DNA from 3 places in the Streptomyces sp. NPDC111628 genome. Region 3 is predicted to be linked to each of the others. Evidence: riboswitches for the same ligand, from Rfam matches in the RefSeq annotation. Region 3 holds a riboswitch; each other region holds the start of a gene.
What was found. A riboswitch is a leader RNA that binds a small molecule or an ion and turns the genes downstream of it on or off. The one in region 3 is predicted to bind cyclic di-AMP.
Positions count from the first base shown of each region.

Region 1: linked by a shared signal. The riboswitch ahead of ACZ7MF_RS03175 (C40 family peptidase) and the one ahead of rpfA (resuscitation-promoting factor protein RpfA) in region 3 are both predicted to bind cyclic di-AMP.
Region 2: linked by a shared signal. The riboswitch ahead of ACZ7MF_RS10050 (M23 family metallopeptidase) and the one ahead of rpfA (resuscitation-promoting factor protein RpfA) in region 3 are both predicted to bind cyclic di-AMP.

Region 1 is NZ_JBVKBZ010000001.1:641,269-645,471, reverse strand. Features, by position in the region: gene pcrA (DNA helicase PcrA) at 1-1,307, opposite strand, end outside; cyclic di-AMP (ydaO/yuaA leader) riboswitch at 1,562-1,747, shown strand; gene ACZ7MF_RS03175 (C40 family peptidase) at 1,754-2,947, shown strand; gene ACZ7MF_RS03170 (tellurite resistance/C4-dicarboxylate transporter family protein) at 2,974-3,990, shown strand; gene ACZ7MF_RS03165 (hypothetical protein) at 3,968-4,203, opposite strand, start outside.
Region 2 is NZ_JBVKBZ010000002.1:495,534-499,736, reverse strand. Features, by position in the region: gene ACZ7MF_RS10060 (TetR/AcrR family transcriptional regulator) at 6-605, shown strand; gene ACZ7MF_RS10055 (SGNH/GDSL hydrolase family protein) at 672-1,457, opposite strand; gene ACZ7MF_RS10050 (M23 family metallopeptidase) at 1,702-2,643, opposite strand; cyclic di-AMP (ydaO/yuaA leader) riboswitch at 2,646-2,805, opposite strand; gene ACZ7MF_RS10045 (tyrosine-protein phosphatase) at 3,243-4,040, shown strand; gene ACZ7MF_RS10040 (DUF6126 family protein) at 4,062-4,181, opposite strand; gene ACZ7MF_RS10035 (helix-turn-helix domain-containing protein) at 4,178-4,203, opposite strand, start outside.
Region 3 is NZ_JBVKBZ010000009.1:307,239-311,441, forward strand. Features, by position in the region: gene ACZ7MF_RS38930 (cytochrome P450 family protein) at 1-177, shown strand, start outside; gene ACZ7MF_RS38935 (transglycosylase family protein) at 321-1,340, shown strand; cyclic di-AMP (ydaO/yuaA leader) riboswitch at 1,524-1,690, shown strand; gene rpfA (resuscitation-promoting factor protein RpfA) at 1,694-2,422, shown strand; gene eno (phosphopyruvate hydratase) at 2,671-3,951, shown strand; gene divIC (cell division protein DivIC) at 4,047-4,203, shown strand, end outside.

The sequences.
Region 1 (4,203 bases), on a different contig from region 3:
GCCTTGGCCTCGCCCGCGTCGGTGAGGCGGTCTATCTCGTCGGCGACGAACTGCGCCTCGTCGTGCTCGGTGTCGGCGACGTACCCGGTGATCTGGGCGCCGCTGCCCTGGTTGGTCCACAGGTTCTTGGGGCGGCGGGACTCGTTGCGCTCGATGACCGCGTTGGCGGCGCTGAGGATGGTCTGCGTGGAGCGGTAGTTCTGCTCCAGCAGGATCGTCGTCGCGTCCGGGTAGTCCTCCTCGAACTGGAGGATGTTGCGGATGGTGGCGCCGCGGAAGGCGTAGATCGACTGGTCGGCGTCGCCCACCACGCACAGCTCGGCGGGCGGCACCTCGGCCTCGGGCGGCACGTCGACGGGGTGCTCCGAGGGCACGCCGACCAGCTCGCGCACCAGCGCGTACTGGGCGTGGTTGGTGTCCTGGTACTCGTCGACCAGGACGTGCCGGAAGCGGCGTCGGTAGTGCTCGGCGACGTCCGGGAAGGCGCGCAGCAGATTGACCGTGGTCATGATCAGGTCGTCGAAGTCGAGGGCGTTGGCCTCGCGCAGCCGCGACTGGTACATCGCGTAGGCCTGCGCGAGCGTCTTCTCGAAACCTCCCCCAGACTCCGTCTGGGAGGTGCCCCCAGCGGCCTGGGCGGCGAAGTCCTCCTCGTCGATCAGCTCGTTCTTCAGGTTGCTGATCTTCGCGCTGAAGGACTTCGGCGGGAAGCGCTTGGGGTCGAGGTCCAGGTCGCGGCAGACCAGCGCCATGAGCCGCTTGGAGTCGGCGGCGTCGTAGATCGAGAACGACGAGGTGAAGCCGAGCCTCTTCGACTCGCGGCGCAGGATACGCACGCACGCGCTGTGGAAGGTCATCACCCACATCGCGTTGGCGCGCGGGCCGACGAGCTGCTCGACGCGCTCCTTCATCTCGCCCGCGGCCTTGTTGGTGAAGGTGATCGCGAGGATCTGGCCCGGGTGGACGCTCCGCTCGGCCAGCAGGTGGGCGATGCGGTGGGTCAGCACGCGGGTCTTGCCGGAACCGGCACCGGCCACGATGAGCAGCGGGGAGCCGGAGTGGACGACGGCGGCGCGCTGGTTCTCGTTCAGCCCCTCCAGGAGCGCGGCGGCGTCCAGGGCGGGGCGCGGGGCGCCGTCCCGGTAGTGGGTGTCCCGCTCCGGGGGCGCGTCGAACTTCCCGCCGAACAGATCGTGCGGCACCGGCTCCGGTCCGTGCTCGTCCTCGGGCGGCGGCGGGGGTTCCTCCTCGTGACCCCGGGGGGTCTGGAGGTTCGCCAGGAAGCTGTCGTCAAAGAGGCTGCTCATCGCTCTCCGAGTCTAGGGCGCCCCACCGACAACCCGGTGCCACCCCGGAAAATGCCCGCCGCCCCTCGGCGCGGGCACACCCTGCGACCAGCGGAACCACGAAGAGTGACGCCCGCGGCCGCCCCGGAGCCACCCGAACGAAAGGTCACGAAAATGTATCGGGCATATCACCCACCAACCTTCACAGCGGCCACACGAGTTGGCTACGGTGCGGGGCAGGCCGCTCGACCCCCTCCGGCGAACCTCGCCGGTCCGCGCGGCCTCCGCCGAGTCCGACGTGCCCGCACGGCACCCGGAGCCGGGGACCCACCGAGACCTTGGGGTGAATCGGCCGCACCGCCCTCGACGAGACGCGAGGACGGTCACGCCGTAGGGCAACCCTTCCGAACCACCGCCCGAACCCGACAGCTAACCCGGTAGGCGGAGCACTGGAAGGAGTCGCCTCCTTGGCGTCGCACCGCAAGTCGCGTCCCACCGGTACCCGCGTCGCGGGCATACGGACCCCGGCCCTCGCCACCGCGGCCCTCACCTCCGTCGCCCTGCTGTCCCAGACGGCGAACGCCACGCCGTCGGACGACCGGCCGACCCTGGAGGAGGTCGAGAAGAAGGTCGACGACCTCTACCGCCAGGCCGGGTCGGCGACCGAGAAGTACAACGCGGCCAAGGAGAAGACCACCAAGCAGCGCAAGAAGGTCGACGGCCTCCTCGACGACGTCGCCCAGCGCACCCAGAAGCTCAACGACGCGCGCGAGGAGCTGGGTTCCTTCGCCTCCGCCCAGTACCGCACGGGCGCCTCGGTCCCGGAGACCGCGACGCTGCTGCTGGCGGACTCGCCGCAGGACTACTTCGACCAGAACCAGCTGATGAACCGGCTCACCGGCCGGCAGAAGACCGCCGTCGACGACTACGTCACGCAGCAGTCCGAGACGATGAAGAAGCGCCGGGAGGCCACCGAGAGCCTCGAGACGCTCACCGACTCGCAGACCGATCTGAAGACGGCCAAGTCGACCGTCCAGAAGAAGCTGGCCACCGCGCGGGAGCTGCTCTCGGAACTGACCGCCGAGGAGAAGGCCCGGCTGGCGGCGATCGAGAAGAAGAAGCAGGAGGAGGCCGAGCGCAAGGCCGCCGAGCTGGCGAAGCAGCAGGCGGCGCAGGAGGAGGCCGAGCGCAAGCGCCGGGAGGAGGCCGCCCGGCAGGAGAGCGGCTCCGGGTCCTCGGGGACCTCCGGCGGCACCGGCTCGTCGGACTCCTCGGGCTCGTCGACGCCGGGCACCTCGACCGGCACCAAGGCCGAGAAGGCGATCGCCTTCGCCCGCGCCCAGATCGGCAAGCCGTACGTCTGGGGCGCCACGGGCCCCGGTTCCTACGACTGCTCGGGCCTCACCCAGGCCGCCTGGAAGGCCGCCGGCGTGACGCTGCCGCGCGTCACCTACGACCAGGTCAACGCGGGCACCACCGTCTCCGTCTCCCAGGCGCAACCCGGTGACCTGGTCTTCTTCTACGACGACATCAGCCACGTCGGCCTGTACATCGGCGACGGCATGATGATCCACGCCCCGAAGCCGGGCGCGTACGTCCGCGAGGAATCGATCTTCTACGACGGCGAGTCGTCGATCTACAGCGTGGTGCGCCCGGGCTGATCGGCGAGGTATTTAGCATCGGGCGCATGTCATCGGCCACCCATCCCTCCGCGCTGCGCGCCTGGTGGGCGCAGCGTCCACCGGCGGCCGGGGCCGCGGTGATGGCGACCGGCATCGTGTCGGTCGCCCTGCATCTGACGGGCCGCGAGGTCCTGTCCCGGATCGCCCTGGTGCTGGCCTGCGGCGCCTGGCTGATACTGGCGGCGAACTTCGTCTACCTGCTGCTGGCCGACCGGGTGCAGTGGGTGCAGCGGGCGGGGACGCCGGGGGCGCTCACCGCCGTCGCCGCGACGACCGTGCTCGGCACCCGTTTCTCCCTGCTCGGCTGGTCGCTCCTGGCGGCGGTGCTGCTGGCGCTGGCGGCCCTGCTGTGGCCGTGGCTGCTGTTCCTGGTGGTGCAGCACTGGGGGCGGCGGATGCCCGGGGCGGTGTTCCTGGGCTGCGTGGCCACGGAGGGGCTCACCGTGCTCGCCGCCACGCTGGCCGCGGCCACCTCGACGCCGTGGCTGGCGCACGCGGCGCTGGTGCCGTTCTGGCTGGGGATCGTGCTCTACCTGATCGCGCTGTTCCGCTTCGACCTGCGACAGGTGGCCCGGGGGGCCGGGGACCACTGGGTGGCGGGCGGCGCGCTCGCCATCTCGGCGCTCGCGGGTGCCAAGCTGCTCGCGGCGGCCGGGACCGGCATGTACCTGTGGAACGCGGACGACCAGGCCGTCCTGCACGACGTGACCGTCCTCCTGCTCACGCTCGACCTCGCCTGGTACGCCGTGCTCCTGGCCGCCGAGATCGCCTGGCCCCGCCCGCGCTACGACGTGCGCCGCTGGTCGACCGTCTTCCCGCTCGGCATGACGGCGGCGGCGACGCTTTCGGTGTCCGTCGTCGTCGACGTCCCGTGGCTGGACGCGCCCGGCCGGGCGCTGCTGTGGATCGCGGTGGCCGGGTGGCTGGCGGTCGCGGCGGGGGCGGTCGGCCGGGCCCGGGCCGGGCTGCGGTCCGCGGGCGAGGGCTCGGGGGCGGCCGTCAGGTCCACAGCACCGCGATGAAGACGTTCACCACCGTCAGCGCGCCCACCAGGCCGAACAGCGGCTTGTCCACCTTCTCGTCGTCGCGCTTCACGTAGACCAGACCCAGGATCACGATCAGTACGGCGAGCTTCACGCCGATCTTGACGTTGTCCACGGAGTAGTCCTGGGCCTGGTTGAGGCCGACCAGGACGGCACCGGTGACCAGCATCGTCAGCGCGCCGTGCAGCATCG
Region 2 (4,203 bases), on a different contig from region 3:
TGAGCGTGGCGGAGCGGCGCGAGGAGTTGCTGGGCGCCGCCATCGAGCAGATATCGGCGCGGGGCGTGGCGGCGTTGCGGATCGCCGACGTGGCCGCGGCGCTCGGCGTCAGCAACGCCCTGGTGCTCTACCACTTCTCCACCAAGGAGCGCCTGGTCGCCGCCGCGTTCACCCATGCCGCCGAGGACGACCTCGCCCACTTGCGGGGGCTGCTCGCCCGTCGTACGTCGGCGCTGCGCCGGCTGCGGGCGGCCGTGCGGTGGTATGCGCCGACCGGTCCGGCCAAGGGCTGGCGGCTGTGGATCGAGGGCTGGGCGGCGGCGCCGCGCGAGCCCGCACTGCGGGAGGTCACGCGCGAGCTGGACCGCCAGTGGAAGGCGGCGATCGCCGAGGTCATCGCCGAGGGCGTGGCCGCCGGCGAGTTCTCCTGCCCCGAGCCGGACGCCGCGGCCCTGCGGCTGACGGCGTTGCTGGACGGGCTGGCGGTGCAGCTCACGTCGTACACGGGCACGGTGTCGCGGGCCCGGGCGCAGGAGTGGGTGGACGAGGCCCTGGCCCGCGAACTGGGCCTGGAGCGGGCGGCGTTGACACCGACCCGGCGCTAGCACCGCCGGGACACCGGCCCGCCGGGAACACCACCGACCTCCGTCGCGACACCACCGACCTTCGCGTCAGGCCACCGAGGCGATCCGCGTCTTGATGTCGTCCGGCGACAGCGTCCCCTTGGCCGTCACGTGGTCGCCCGACGACTCGCCCCGCAGGCGGCGTCCGATCCACGGCACCAGGTACTCGCGCGCCCAGTGCACGTCGTCGCGCCGGACGTCGAGCGTGCCGCGCGGCGGCAGGGGCGGCCAGGGCTGGTCCGGGTCGGCCGGGACGCGCAGGCCCATGGCCTGCCCCGCGCGCAGCGCCACACGGGTGTGGCCCTCCGGCGACAGGTGCAGCCGGTCGGCGTCCCACGCCCTGCGGTCCTGGACGCTCCTGAGCGACCACAGGTCGAGCACCGGGCAGCCGTAGCGGTCGGCGATGGCACGGACGTGCCCGTTGTACGTGGCGATCTTGCCGCGCAGGTGTTTGAGGACGGGCACCCCGCGGGTGTCGAACCCGGTGGTCACCAGGACGGTTCCGGCCGCGGCGGTCAGCGCGGCCACCGCCAGCTCGAAACGCTCCGCGACCTCGTCGGGATCGGTGCCGGGCCGGATGATGTCGTTGCCGCCCGCCGCGAACGAGACCAGGTCCGGCGCGAGTCCGACGACCCTCGGGACCTGTTCCGCCACGATCTGGTCGAGGAGCCTGCCGCGCACGGCGAGGTTCGTGTACGTGAAGTCGCCCTCGGGGCGCCGGTCCGCGAGCAGTACGGCGAGCCGGTCGGCCCAGCCGACGAACGCCCCGTCGGGGCCGGGGTCGCCGACGCCCTCGGTGAAGCTGTCCCCCACTGCCACGTACGACCCGATCACTGCTCTGCTGTCACTCTTCGAATCGTCTGCCACATCGGCCCATGATTCACCTTGGAATGTGACCTACGCGACCGTAGGAAGGGATTGACGGGCGGTGAGAAAGGCCACGCCTAAAGTATTCGTCAATTCCGGAATACGGCGAGGGCCCGTACGGCGAGTACACCGGGGTCCGGACACACCGAAGGCCGGACCCGGGGATCTGGGGTCCGGCCTTCGGGGCGCGGAGGCCGCGCGGAACCGGTCGTCAGACGGAGACGCCGTGCGAGCGCAGGAACGCCAGCGGGTCGATGTCCGAGCCGTAGTCCGGCGTGGTGCGGATCTCGAAGTGCAGGTGCGGGCCGGTCACGTTGCCGGTGGCACCCGAGAGGCCGACCTGCTGACCCGCCGTCACCGACTGACCGGCGGAGACGGAGAGCGAGGAGAGGTGGGCGTACTGGGCGTAGTGGCCGTCGGCGAGCTGGATGACGACCTGGTTGCCGTACGCGCCGCCCCAGCCGGCGGAGACGACGGTGCCCGCGCCGACGGCCTTGAGGGAGGTGCCGGTCGGGACGACGAAGTCGGTGCCGGTGTGGTAGCCGCTGGACCACATGCTGCCGGACTGGTGGTACGGGGTACCGACGGTGCCGCCCGCGACGGGGGAGGTGTAGCCGCTGGTGGTGCCCGTGGACTGGCTGCCGGTGTCCGAGGAGGAAGCCTTCTCGGCGTCCGTCGACTTCTGAGCCGGCTTCGCGGCGGCGGGCTTCTCGGCAGACTTCTCGGCGGACTTCTGCGCGGGCTTCTGCGACTGCGCGGAGGACGGCGCCGACGACTTGGCGGCCTGGCCGCCGACCGAGAGCTTGAGCCCGGGGTGGATCAGCGACGGGTCGGAACCGACGGCCTCGCGGTTGTCCGCGTAGAGCTTCTTCCAGCCGCCGTCGACGTCCTGCTCGTCGGCGATCTTCGAGAGGTAGTCACCGCTCTTCACGGTGTACGTGCGCGAGTCGGAGTTCTTCTCGGCGGCGGCCTTCTTGGCCGACGTCGGAACGGACTGCACGGCCTGCTCGGAGACGGAGTGCGCGGGAGCGGCGTTGGCGGCGGCGGCACCCATCAGCGGGAGCGCGAGCGCGGCGCCACCGGTACCGGCGACGGCGATGGTGCGGGTCAGGCGCATGGCCCTGGTACGGCGGTGCTTACCCTTCGCGGGCATGGCGAATTCCTCTCCGGCGCCTGCGAGGTGAGCTGTCGGGTGCGGGCTGGAGATGCCCGGCCGCGCCGAAACGCGGCTTTACCCCAAGCCGTTCCGGGAACCGGAACAGGCAGTTCTACCTGTGGGTCCCCCGCTCCTGCCGTGTACGGGTGGTCGATGAGTGCGGGCTCCGGTCGGCGGCAGGATTAGGCGTCCGTCCGGATCGGTGGTGAACGTAAGGGACCAAGACGCACAGGGACAAGCGAGGGGTTCCCTCGACAGGTGTTCCGATTGATCCTTTACGGGAATATCCGGTAACCCTGCGTCGATTTCCGCCGCGCGCTTTTACCTGAAGCCCCTTGAGAAACAGTTGAATTACGTGAACATGACGGGCAACGCACGGTCACGGATATGACGCTGCTCACGCACCCCTCCTTCACCCTCCGCCATTTCAGGGCCAGTTGTTATTAAGGTGCCAATTCGGACAGAAGGCTCTTATCGGTCCGGAATATCCCTCGGAACGCCATTTCGCGCACAGGTTTCGCGCACAGGTGATGCCGTATCGTCGGGTGGAGCCCGTCGGCGAGCAGCGGCGGCGGGGCGGAGTGGGAGGAGCCCCCGTGACGCAGCAGGTCCCGTCGACCGAACCCGAGCTGACCGGCGTGCGCAACTTCCGGGACGTGGGCGGACTGCCGACCGTGGACGGGCGGCGGGTGCGGCAGGGGGTGCTGTTCCGCAGCGGTCACCTGGCGCACGCCACCGGGGAGGACGCCGCGTTCCTGGCCTCGCTGGGCCTGCACACGATCTTCGACTTCCGCAACGCGGCCGACCAGAAGCTCGAGGGCCCGGACGTCGAGCTGCCGGGCGTGCGCAATGTGAACCTGCCGCTGAGCGACCCGGCCGACGGCGCCGAGTTCTGGAAGATGGTCCGTGACGGCGACCTCGACCAGCTGCGCGAGATTCTGGCCGACGGCAAGGCCGCGGGCCGGATGATCGGCTCGTACCGCTCGATCGTCACGGAGCGCACCGCGGAGCACTCCCGCATCCTGCACGCGCTCGCCGAGGACAGCGTCCCGGCCCTGATGCACTGCGCCGCCGGAAAGGACCGCGCGGGCCTGTCGATCGCCGTCACCCTGCTCGCCCTGGGTGTCGAGCGGGATGCCGTCGTCGAGGACTACCTGAAGTCGAACGCCGCACACCGCCGCTACAAGGTGCGCCGCAGCGGTTCCGCGGCCTCGGCCTACTCCCCCGAGGTCATGGAGCTGCTCAGTCCCCTGTTCGACGCGCGCGCCGAGTACCTGGCGGCGGCCTTCGAGACCGTCGAGGAGACCTGGGGCGGCGTGGACGCCTACCTGGAGCAGGGCCTGCGGCTCACTCCCGGGACCCGGGAGCGGCTGCGCGAGCGGATGCTGGACTGAGTCACCCGCCCGCGGACGGCGCTACTTGGCGCCCACCTCGAACAGCAGGTAGAGGAAGCCGCCGAAGACGTGCCCCAGGGCGATGTAGATGATCAGTCGCACCCACAGGGCGCGCGGGAGCTTCTCCTCCGTGGCACTCATGGCGTCTCTCCGGGGGTCGGGC
Region 3 (4,203 bases):
GGGCAGACGGCGCTGGCCACGCTCCTCACCCGGCTGCCGGACCTCCGCCTCGCCGCGGACCCGGCCGAACTCCGCTGGCGCGGCGGCCTCATCATGCGAGGTCTGCGCACCTTGCCCGTCTCGTTCACACCGCCCGCGTCATCGGCGGGCAACGGTCCGTCGCCGACGCAAAAGTGACACGCGCTCAACTCTGTGATCTTCACGTGATCTGCGCGGCATGAACTTGTGACAAGCGATGATCTCCCTATACGTTCACGGATCAGCGTGGTGTCGAGCGTCATCCGCCGCGCGGTCCCCGTCGTCTCGTGAAAGGTCGTCGCATGCTCTCCGGGAACGGTCGTCACCGCCGCCCCCGCCAGGCACCCGCACTGGTCGTCGCCGCCGGAGTGACCGGCTCCGCCATCGCGATCCCGCTGCTCGGCGCCACCGGCGCCCACGCGGCCGGCTCCGCGAACTGGGACCAGGTCGCCGAGTGCGAGACCGGCGGCGCCTGGAGCCAGAACAGCGGCAACGGGTACTACGGCGGCCTGCAGCTGTCCCAGGAGGCCTGGGAGCAGTACGGCGGTCTGGACTACGCCCCCAGCGCCGACCAGGCCAGTCGCTCCCAGCAGATAGAAATCGCCGAGAAGATACACGCGGCCCAGGGCATCGCCGCCTGGCCGACCTGCGGTCTGCTGGCCGGCCTGGGCAGCGACTCGGGCCTCACGGGCGGTGGCTCCGGCACGGCCGGTGACGGGGCGTCGGAGGGCTCGGACTCCTCGGAGGAGCAGGACACCACCAAGTCGTCCGAATCGCCCGCGACCACCGAAACGCCCGAGTCGTCCCAGTCACCCGAGTCGACCGGCTCGACCGGCTCGACCGGTACGGCCGAGACGCCGGAGTCGACGTCCGGGGCGTCCTCTTCGTCCCCTTCGCCCTCTTCTTCGGCCTCTTCCGCGCCGTCGTCCGACGCCTCGTCCGAGGGTGCGGACCAATCCGCCAAGCCGGACACTTCCTCCGAATCCGACCCCTCCGCCAGCGCCGAACCGCAGGGTGCCGAGGGCTCGTCCGGCTCCGGCAAGCACCGCGGCGGCAGTGCGGACGAGGGCGCGACGGGGGAGGGCCGTACGGACCCGACGGCGGGCCGGCACGCCTCGCGCGACGGTGACGAGCGAGAGGCCGGGGACGGCCGTTACGTCGTCCGCACCGGCGACAGTCTCTGGGCCATCGCCGACTCCCTTGAGATCGACGGCGGATGGCACGCGCTCTACGCCGGCAACGAGGCGGTCGTCGGTGCCGACCCCGACCACATCCTGCCCGGTCAGACGCTCACGGTCACGGGCGAATCGGGCGAAAAGTAGAGGGAGTTCGCGTCACGGTTAGGGGTCGTATGTCCCTTTTGGATCTCGTGAGAGATAGGTCTCAGAAGCCGTGATCGTCTTTGAAAATCCGCGGAGCGCGTGTCTACGGTCATGACCGCTCGCCACCGCGGGCCCCGACAGCCGCAACGCCGAATCCTGCCAGCGGCCGTACGGGAACAGTCGTCGCGTCAAGCGCCGCAGGCAGGAGCGGGGGACCCAAGGTAAGTGCCGCACCGGGCAGTTGAGCCGGAGCGGCTAGGGGTGAAGCCGAGTTCCGGGAGGAACCCGGCCGGGCAACTCAACCGGCCCGAACCCGACAGCTCACCTCGCAGGCGTCGGTGAGGGGATCAACCATGCTGTTTTCCGGCAAGGGCAAGCACCGTCGCCCGTCCAAGGCCACCCGTGTCATCGCCGTCGCCGGCGTCACCGGTGCCGCCGTCGCCGCCCCGCTGATGGCGGCCGGCAACGCCTCCGCCGCCACCGCGTCCGAGTGGGACGCCGTCGCCCAGTGCGAGTCCGGCGGCAACTGGTCCATCAACACCGGCAACGGTTACTACGGCGGTCTGCAGTTCTCCAGCTCCACCTGGGCCGCCTACGGCGGTACGCAGTACGCCTCCTCCGCCGACCAGGCGAGCAAGTCCCAGCAGATCGAGATCGCCGAGAAGGTGCTCGCGGGCCAGGGCAAGGGCGCCTGGCCGGTCTGCGGCACCGGCCTGTCGGGTGCCGCCTACACCGGTGGCGGCTCGCAGGACAGCGGTTCCGGCAGCTCCGAGGGCTCGCAGAGCCAGAGCAGCGGCTCCACCGCCGAGCGCTCCACCGAGCAGAAGGCCTCCCGCTCCTCCGAGCGTCCGGCCGCGGAGCAGAAGGCCGAGAAGCCCGCGAAGAAGACCGTCACCACCCCGACCGGCAAGAAGGTCGAGAAGGGCGACGGCGAGTACAAGGTCGTCAAGGGCGACACCCTCAGCTCGATCGCCGAGGAGCACGACGTCAAGGGCGGCTGGGCGAAGCTCTTCAAGCTGAACGGCGACATCGTCGACGACGCCGACCTGATCTACCCGGGCCAGCAGCTGCACCTGAAGTAAGCGGCGGCCCGCCCCGCGACTCCCGCCCCGGTGCGTGTTCCCCCGTACGCACCGGGGCGGGATTTTCATGTTCCACCTTTGTTCCGTTCGGAAACAATTTACTCTCGGTTCTGTCCAGCGGGTGGGCGATCGGCTGGCCGATCGCCCGGAGCCGGTTAGGCTCGGTCCCGCAGAGCCGCCGCGGTCCCGCGGGACCGCGGCAGACCGAAGCGTCACACTGAAGCGTCACATTGAAGAAGGAGATGCTCGTGCCGTCCATCGACGTCGTCGTAGCCCGGGAAATCCTGGACTCCCGAGGCAACCCCACGGTCGAGGTCGAGGTCGGCCTCGACGACGGCAGCACGGGGCGTGCCGCCGTTCCGTCCGGCGCCTCCACCGGTGCCTTCGAGGCCATCGAACTGCGTGACGGCGACCAGAGCCGTTACCTCGGCAAGGGCGTCGAGAAGGCCGTCCTCGCCGTCATCGAGCAGATCGGCCCGGAGCTGGTCGGTTACGACGCCACCGAGCAGCGCCTGATCGACCAGGCCATGTTCGACCTGGACGCCACCGACAACAAGGCCTCGCTCGGCGCCAACGCCATTCTCGGCGTCTCCCTCGCCGTCGCCCACGCCGCCTCCGAGGCCAGCGACCTGCCGCTCTTCCGCTACCTGGGCGGTCCGAACGCGCACCTGCTGCCGGTGCCGATGATGAACATCCTGAACGGCGGCTCGCACGCCGACTCCAACGTGGACATCCAGGAGTTCATGATCGCCCCGATCGGCGCGGAGTCCTTCTCCGAGGCGCTGCGCTGGGGCGCCGAGGTCTACCACACCCTCAAGAAGGTCCTGAAGAACAAGGGCCTGGCCACCGGCCTCGGCGACGAGGGCGGCTTCGCCCCGAACCTCGGCTCCAACCGCGAGGCCCTCGACCTCATCCTCGAGGCGATCAAGGAGGCCGGGTACACCCCGGGCGAGCAGATCGCCCTCGCGCTCGACGTCGCCGCGTCCGAGTTCTACAAGGACGGCTCCTACTCCTTCGAGGGCAAGCAGCGCACCGCCGCCGAGATGACCGAGTACTACGCCGAGCTGGTCGAGGCGTACCCGCTGGTCTCCATCGAGGACCCGCTGTTCGAGGACGACTGGGACGGCTGGAACACCATCACCGCCAAGCTCGGCGACAAGGTCCAGCTGGTCGGCGACGACCTGTTCGTCACCAACCCGGAGCGCCTGGCCCGCGGCATCGAGGAGAACTCGGCCAACGCCCTGCTGGTCAAGGTCAACCAGATCGGTTCGCTCACCGAGACCCTGGACGCCGTCGAGCTGGCCCAGCGCAACGGCTTCAAGTGCATGATGTCCCACCGCTCCGGCGAGACCGAGGACGTCACCATCGCCGACCTCGCCGTCGCCACCAACTGCGGCCAGATCAAGACCGGCGCCCCGGCCCGCTCCGAGCGCGTCGCCAAGTACAACCAGCTGCTGCGCATCGAGGAGATCCTCGACGACGCCGCGGTGTACGCCGGCCGCAGCGCGTTCCCCCGCTTCAAGGGCTGACGGCCCGGTAGAAGGCAGCGTCGTACGTACGTCCCCGTATCCGGTCCCGTACCGTGTGCGGGGACGTACGCGCGTGCACGGGAGGCGGAGACCAGATGGCCGTGAAGGACCGGGACCGTTTCTCCACCGCGACCAGGATCCGGATCATCGGGGAACAGACCGCGGCCCGGGTCTACCGCTCGCAGACCAAGCGCCAGGCCCGGCGCTCCCGGCTGACCGGCCGGGCCGCGCTGCTCGCGATGGTGCTCTGCT